2 linked regions of the Bradyrhizobium sp. WD16 genome follow. The protein of the gene in region 1 interacts with the protein of each later gene in a pairwise test. Links are inferred from orthologs where the notes say so. Each region holds a gene or a part of one and is shown on either strand. Other genes may lie near its edges. The genes, in order: eno and rpe.

Region 1 (3,198 bases):
CGCGCGCCGTCAGGCCATACTTGCCCGTATAGGCATTGACGCCGAAATAGGCGATCAGCGCCGCGGCCATGGCGTAGAGCGCCAGGCCGGTCAGAATGGCTTTGAATCGCGTGCGGGAGACCATGCCCCACGATGCGAGGGCGCGGTTAATGCCGGCTTAAAAGCACATCAAATCCGGCGGCGGATTTCGTTGAGGACGAAATTACCGAGACGCTTGCCGCGGTTACGAAGGACCCGCAGCGGCCCGGCATCGACGAAATAGGTCAGGAGGATGCTGTCGCGGGTCCTGACACGATCGTGCACCGGGTCGGCGGAATGCCAGGTGTCGTCCCCCACCGCGAAGGCATACCCCGAATTGCGGCCGAACCGCATCTTCGCGGCCTTCGGTTTCGAGCCGTCGGGCCGGACCTCGTGCATGATGGTGCCGATGTCGGTGTTGGCGTCGTCCGCCGGCAGATAGAACTGGACGGTAATGCCCTTCCAGTGGGTGTCGGTATGCGGCGCGATGCGATAGCCGGGGATGTCGCGGGTCAGGATCGGGATCGGATACATCCCGACGGCGGCGAAGTCCTCGCCGAAGCGCTTGCGCAGCCCGGGCTCGAGCTTGCGCCGGAAGGCGTTCTTGAGCGGCTCCGAACACAAGGCATCGCCGACCATGCGCCAGACCGCGAGCTTGGGCGCCGGCAGGTGGCGGATGTATTCCGGAAACAGATCGATCTTGACGCGGGTATGGGTGCCGTCGGCGAGATCGTTGCTACGGCTGCGGCCGTGCATCGGCCGGTAATCGGACGACTCCGGCATCGCCAGCAGCATCGTATCATAGACCGCGTCGGGAAAGACGCGGTCGAACTCGAGATGGAAGAACGGCGCCGCCACCGCCCTCGCCTGATCGACGGAATTGACGACGTGCGCGATCAGCGCGGCGGTCGCGGCAGCGCGATCCCCGATAGAGGGGTACGTGGTCTGGTCCACCGGTGGCTCCCCGTCAGCATGGCCGCTCGGCGCGGCCACTGAAAGCGTGTGCAGTGCAAAGACCTGTCGCACCACGCCGGGACAGTCCAACAGCTCAAGGGTGAATCACCACGAGCTGGGCGCTGCTGCCGGCGGGCGAGGCTTCATAGCAGCACAACCTTTCGCCCGCAGCAAGGAACCCGCGATGGAACCCACCGTTCAGGCGCCGCGCGCCCCGGCGCTCTTGACCGCGGAAAGCCCGGGATAGCGGGCCTGGGCCCCCAGATCCTGCTCGATGCGCAGGAGCTGGTTGTACTTGGCGGTGCGGTCGGAGCGCGCCAGCGAACCGGTCTTGATCTGCCCGCAATTGGTGGCGACCGCGAGATCGGCGATGGTGGCATCCTCGGTCTCGCCGGAGCGGTGCGACATCACGGCGGTGTAACCGGCCTTGAAGGCCATCTCCACCGCGGCCAGGGTCTCGGTCAGCGAGCCGATCTGGTTGACCTTGACGAGGATCGAGTTGGCGCGGCCGTTCTTGATACCGTCCGCCAGCCGCGTGACATTGGTGACGAACAGGTCGTCGCCGACCAGCTGGCACTTGCTGCCGATCAGGTCGGTCAGTTCCTTCCAGCCTTCCATGTCGTCTTCCGCCATGCCGTCCTCGATCGAGACGATCGGATAGCGGGCAACGAGGTCGGCGAGATACTTCGCCTGCTCGGAACGGTTGCGGGTCTTGTTCTCGCCGCCATAGACGTATTTGCCGTCCTTGAAGAATTCGGTGGAAGCGCAATCGAGCGCCAGCATGACGTCGCCGCCCGCCTTGTAGCCGGCCTTGGCGATCGCCCCCATGACGAATTCCAGCGCCGCGTCGGCTGACGGCAGGTTCGGGGCGAAACCGCCCTCGTCGCCGACATTGGTGTTGTGTCCGGCCTTTTTCAGCTCGGCCTTGAGGGTGTGGAAGATCTCCGCCCCGCAGCGCAGCGCGTCGGCGAAATTCGCCGCGCCCACCGGCATGATCATGAATTCCTGGAAATCGATCGGGTTGTCGGCATGCACGCCGCCGTTGATGATGTTCATCATCGGCACCGGCAAGGTGCGCGCCGAGGTGCCGCCGACGTAACGATACAGCGGCAGGTCGGCGGCCTCAGCCGCGGCCTTGGCGACCGCAAGCGACACGCCGAGAATGGCATTGGCGCCGAGGCGGCTCTTGTTGGGCGTGCCGTCGAGGGCGATCAGGGCCTCGTCGATCTGCACCTGGCGCTCGGCATCCATGCCGCCGATGGCCTCGAAGATCTCGCCGTTGACGGCGTCCACGGCCTTGCGGACCCCCTTGCCGGAATAGCGCGCCTTGTCGCCGTCGCGCAGTTCCACCGCCTCATGGGCGCCGGTGGATGCTCCCGACGGCACCGCGGCACGGCCGCGCGAGCCGTCCTCCAGCACAACATCGACTTCCACGGTGGGATTGCCACGGCTGTCGAGGATTTCGCGGCCGATGATGTCGACGATGGCGGTCATGGGGGCTTCCTTCTCTGCTTTGGGCGGATTGCGGCCGCTTCTACAGGAACACCGCCGGCCGGAAAAGGCCGCCCATGCCGCCTGACCACCGGCTCGTTACCATGCAAAAAATGCCCCGGCGGCGATGACCGCAGCGGCGGGATTGGCTATCAGGGATGATGGAGACCCCCATGGCCAGACGACCGAAATCAAAAGCCCCCGCCCTGCAGCTCGGCCAGCCCGTGCCGCTGCCCGCCTCGCCGGAGACGGCGACGCTCGACCGCGTTCCCAACCCCCACCGGGGCGACGATTACCTGATCCGCTTCACCGCGCCGGAATTCACCGCCCTGTGCCCGATCACCGGCCAGCCGGATTTCGCTCACCTGGTGATCGATTACGTCGCCGGCGACTGGCTGGTGGAATCGAAGTCGCTCAAGCTCTATCTGGCGAGCTTCCGCAACCATGGCGCCTTCCACGAGGACTGCACCGTCTCGATCGGCAAGCGCCTCGTCCGCGAACTCGAGCCGCGCTTCCTGCGCATCGGCGGCTACTGGTATCCGCGCGGCGGCATTCCCATCGACGTGTTCTGGCAGACCGGCCGCGCGCCCAAGAACCTGTGGCTGCCCGACCAGGGCGTCGCGGCCTATCGCGGCCGCGGCTGAGCGGCGGCGCCTAGCCGAGATTCTTCGACAGCCGGTCGAAGGCCTGGAGCCGCGCCACCAGGGCCTCGAACTCCTTGAGCGGCACCATGTT
Region 2 (3,307 bases), 530 kb from region 1 along the record:
CCGGCATGGCATTGCGCTGCACCAGGCGATACGCTTCCTCGCGGCTGGCGCCCTTCTGGGTCAGCGCCAGCAGCACGCGCTGCGAATGGACGAGGCCACCCAGCCGATCGAGGTTCTTCTGCATGTTCTGCGGATAGACCAGGAGCTTGTCGACGACACCGGCGAGGCGGTTGAGGGCAAAATCCAGCGTCACGGTGGCATCGGGCGCCATCATGCGCTCGGCGGAGGAGTGCGAAATGTCGCGCTCGTGCCAGAGCACGACGTTCTCCAGCGCCGGGGTCACAAAGGCGCGCACCATGCGCGACAGGCCCGAGAGATTTTCGGTCAGCACCGGGTTGCGCTTGTGGGGCATCGCCGAGGAGCCCTTCTGGCCCTCCGAGAAATACTCTTCCGCCTCGAGCACTTCGGTGCGCTGGAGGTGGCGAATCTCGGTGGCGAGCCGCTCGACCGAAGCCGCAACCACGCCGAGCGTGGCGAAAAACATCGCGTGACGGTCGCGCGGAATCACCTGGGTGGAGATCGGTTCGGGGCTCAGGCCCATGGCCTTGGCGACATGCGCCTCCACCCTGGGATCGATCTGGGCGAAGGTGCCGACCGCACCGGAGATGGCGCAGGTGGCGATTTCCTGGCGGGCTGCGACAAGGCGCTGCCGGGCGCGGGTGAATTCCGCATAGGCATAGGCGAGCTTCAGGCCGAAGGTAATCGGTTCGGCATGGATCCCGTGGGAGCGACCGATGCTCGGGGTCATTTTGTGTTCGAAGGCACGGCGCTTGAGAGCCGCCAGAACCTTGTCGACGTCGGCGATCAAAAGATCCGCGGCACGCACCAGCTGGACACTGAAGCAGGTGTCGAGCACGTCGGAGGAGGTCATGCCCTGGTGGACGAAACGCGCCTCGGGGCCGACGATCTCGGCGAGATGGGTCAGAAAGGCAATGACGTCATGCTTGGTCTCGCGCTCGATCTCGTCGATGCGCTCGACATTGAAGGTCGCGTCCTTCGCCTTCGCCCAGATGGTGCGCGCCGCCTCCTTGGGAATGACGCCGAGTTCGGCCATGGCGTCGGCGGCGTGGGCCTCGATCTCGAACCAGATCCGGAAACGGGTCTGAGGCTCCCAAATCGAAGCCATTTCGGGGCGGGTGTAACGAGGGATCATGCGATTTCTCCGCGCGCTTCGGCCGCGGCGCGGCGGATGGCGGCGATGTTGTTGCGATAGGATTCGATGGTGCCGCCCTTGAAGACGGCAGAGCCGGCGACGAAGGCATTGGCGCCCGCCGCGGCGATGGCCCCAACCGTGTCCGGGGTAACGCCGCCGTCGACCTCGATGTCGATCGGCCGGCCGGCGGTCAGCGCCCGCACCTGGCGCACCTTCTCGATGGCGGCAGGAATGAAGGCCTGGCCGCCGAAGCCCGGATTGACCGACATCACCAGAACGAGGTCGAGGATGTCGACGACATTCTCGATGCTGGAGACCGGCGTCGCCGGATTGAGCGAGACGCCAGCCCTCTTGCCGAGCGCGCGGATCGCCTGCAGCGAGCGGTGCAGGTGCGGGCCGGCTTCGACGTGGACGATGATCTGATCCGAACCGGCCTTGGCGAAGGCCTCGAGATAGGGATCGCAGGGCGAGATCATCAGATGGGTGTCGAAGATCTTCTTCGAATGCGGGCGCATCGCCTTGATGACATCGGAGCCGAAGGAGATGTTCGGGACGAAATGGCCGTCCATCACGTCCATGTGGATCCAGTCGGCGCCGGCCTCATCGATGGCGCGGACCTCTTCGCCGAGCTTGGAGAAATCCGACGCCAGAACGGACGGCGCGATGATCAGCGGGCGCGCTGCGGGTGCAGATGACATTTGGAAATTCCGGGCTCGAGGGCCGACAGCCACCGCCTAACATGTGGACCGGGCAGGGGCAACGCGGACGAACCCGACGTACACAGCCGTGTCGCCCGGTAACCTGCGACCGCGTATGCGGTTTCTGGTGTTTGGAATGCCAGTTGGCATGTGCCTTGCGAAGAGAGGGCCTGATTAACGCTCCGTAAAGAGGCCTCCCATGACTGTGCTAACTCAAACCATCGCGAGTGATCCGCCAAGGACCCGCTGGGGCCAACTCGGCCTCGGCCTCGTGGCGATGATGGCGATCTCCAGCCCCCAATATGTCTGGACGCTTTTTGTCAAACCATTTCAATCCACTACAGGCGCCGACCTGCCGTCCATCCAGATCACTTTCTCGCTGCTGATCGTGCTTCAGACCGGGCTGTCGCCGTTGCAGGGCTGGATGGTCGATCGGTTCGGCTCGAGGCTGCTGATCACCGTGGGCTGCCTGCTCTCGGGACTGGGCTGGATCAGTTCTGCCTATATTAGCGGCATCTGGGGGCTGTACCTGACCTATGGCCTGTTCTGCGGGGTCGGGACCGGCATCGTTTATGTCGGCATCGTCGGGCTGATGGTGCGCTGGTTCCCGGATCGGCGCGGTTTTGCCGCCGGGGTGGTCGCTGCCGGCTACGGCTTCGGCGCCATTCTCACGACCTTCCCCATCGACAGCATGATCGCGAGTGCTGGCTATCAGTCGACGCTGGTGACCTTTGGCGCCATCCTCGGCATCGTCGGCGCGCTCGCAGCGCTGGGCTTGCGCGAACCCGCCGCCGGCGAGGTCGAGAGCGCGCGTCCGCTCGCCGCGGCGCCGTCCGTCAAGGACGTTGCGCCCACCGCGATGCTCAAGACGCCGGTGTTCTGGCTGCTGTTCGTGATGATGACCATGATGTCGACCGGCGGGCTGATGGTGATCTCGCAATTCGCCAGTTTCGCCAAGTCGTTCGGCGTTGCCGATACCGTGGTATTCGGGCTTGCGGCGCTGCCCTTCGCCCTGACGTTCGACCGCGTGACCAATGGCCTGACCCGGCCGTTCTTCGGCTGGGTCTCCGATCGCATCGGCCGCGAATACACCATGCTGATCGCCTTCATGCTCGAGGCGGCGTCGATCTGGATGCTGCTGCAGTTCCGCGACAACGCGGCGCTGTTCGTCTTGCTCTCAGGCGTCGTTTTCTTCGGTTGGGGCGAGATCTTCTCGCTCTTTCCCTCGACCCTCACCGACACCTTCGGCACCCGCAACGCCACCACCAATTACGGTTTTCTCTACATGGCCCAGGGCATCGGCTCGGTGCTCGGTGGTCCGGTGGCCGCGATGGTCTACGGTTCCACGGGCAGCTGGCTGCCGGTGTTCGGCCTGATCATCGCCATGGACGCCATCACGGCGCTGCTTGCAGTGTTCGTGCTCAAGCCGATGCGGGCGAACTACCTCGCCCGGCGC

Evidence for each region.
Region 2: the proteins of eno (region 1) and rpe interact in binary tests that used the Escherichia coli proteins (3 or more experiments, as listed by UniProt). The link is inferred for Bradyrhizobium sp. WD16 from one-to-one orthologs.

Annotation. Positions count from the first base shown.
Region 1 is NZ_CP028908.1:4,497,896-4,501,093, reverse strand. The notes cover bases 319-3,198. They hold eno (phosphopyruvate hydratase), read right to left. Parts: upstream 2,467-3,198; coding sequence 1,171-2,466; downstream 319-1,170. Other genes in these bases: kdsA (3-deoxy-8-phosphooctulonate synthase), read right to left, coding at 3,118-3,198; queF (preQ(1) synthase), read left to right, coding at 2,622-3,107; DB459_RS20915 (hypothetical protein), read right to left, coding at 319-972. In the rest of the region: DB459_RS20920 (septum formation initiator family protein), read right to left, coding at 1-124; more of DB459_RS20915, read right to left, coding at 169-318. UniProt on the Escherichia coli protein: Catalyzes the reversible conversion of 2-phosphoglycerate (2-PG) into phosphoenolpyruvate (PEP). It is essential for the degradation of carbohydrates via glycolysis.
Region 2 is NZ_CP028908.1:3,965,489-3,968,795, forward strand. What follows is about bases 1-2,989. They hold rpe (ribulose-phosphate 3-epimerase), read right to left. Parts: upstream 1,852-2,989; coding sequence 1,150-1,851; downstream 1-1,149. Other genes in these bases: purB (adenylosuccinate lyase), read right to left, coding at 1-1,153; oxlT (oxalate/formate MFS antiporter), read left to right, coding at 2,051-2,989. Outside these bases: more of oxlT, read left to right, coding at 2,990-3,307. UniProt on the Escherichia coli protein: Catalyzes the reversible epimerization of D-ribulose 5-phosphate to D-xylulose 5-phosphate.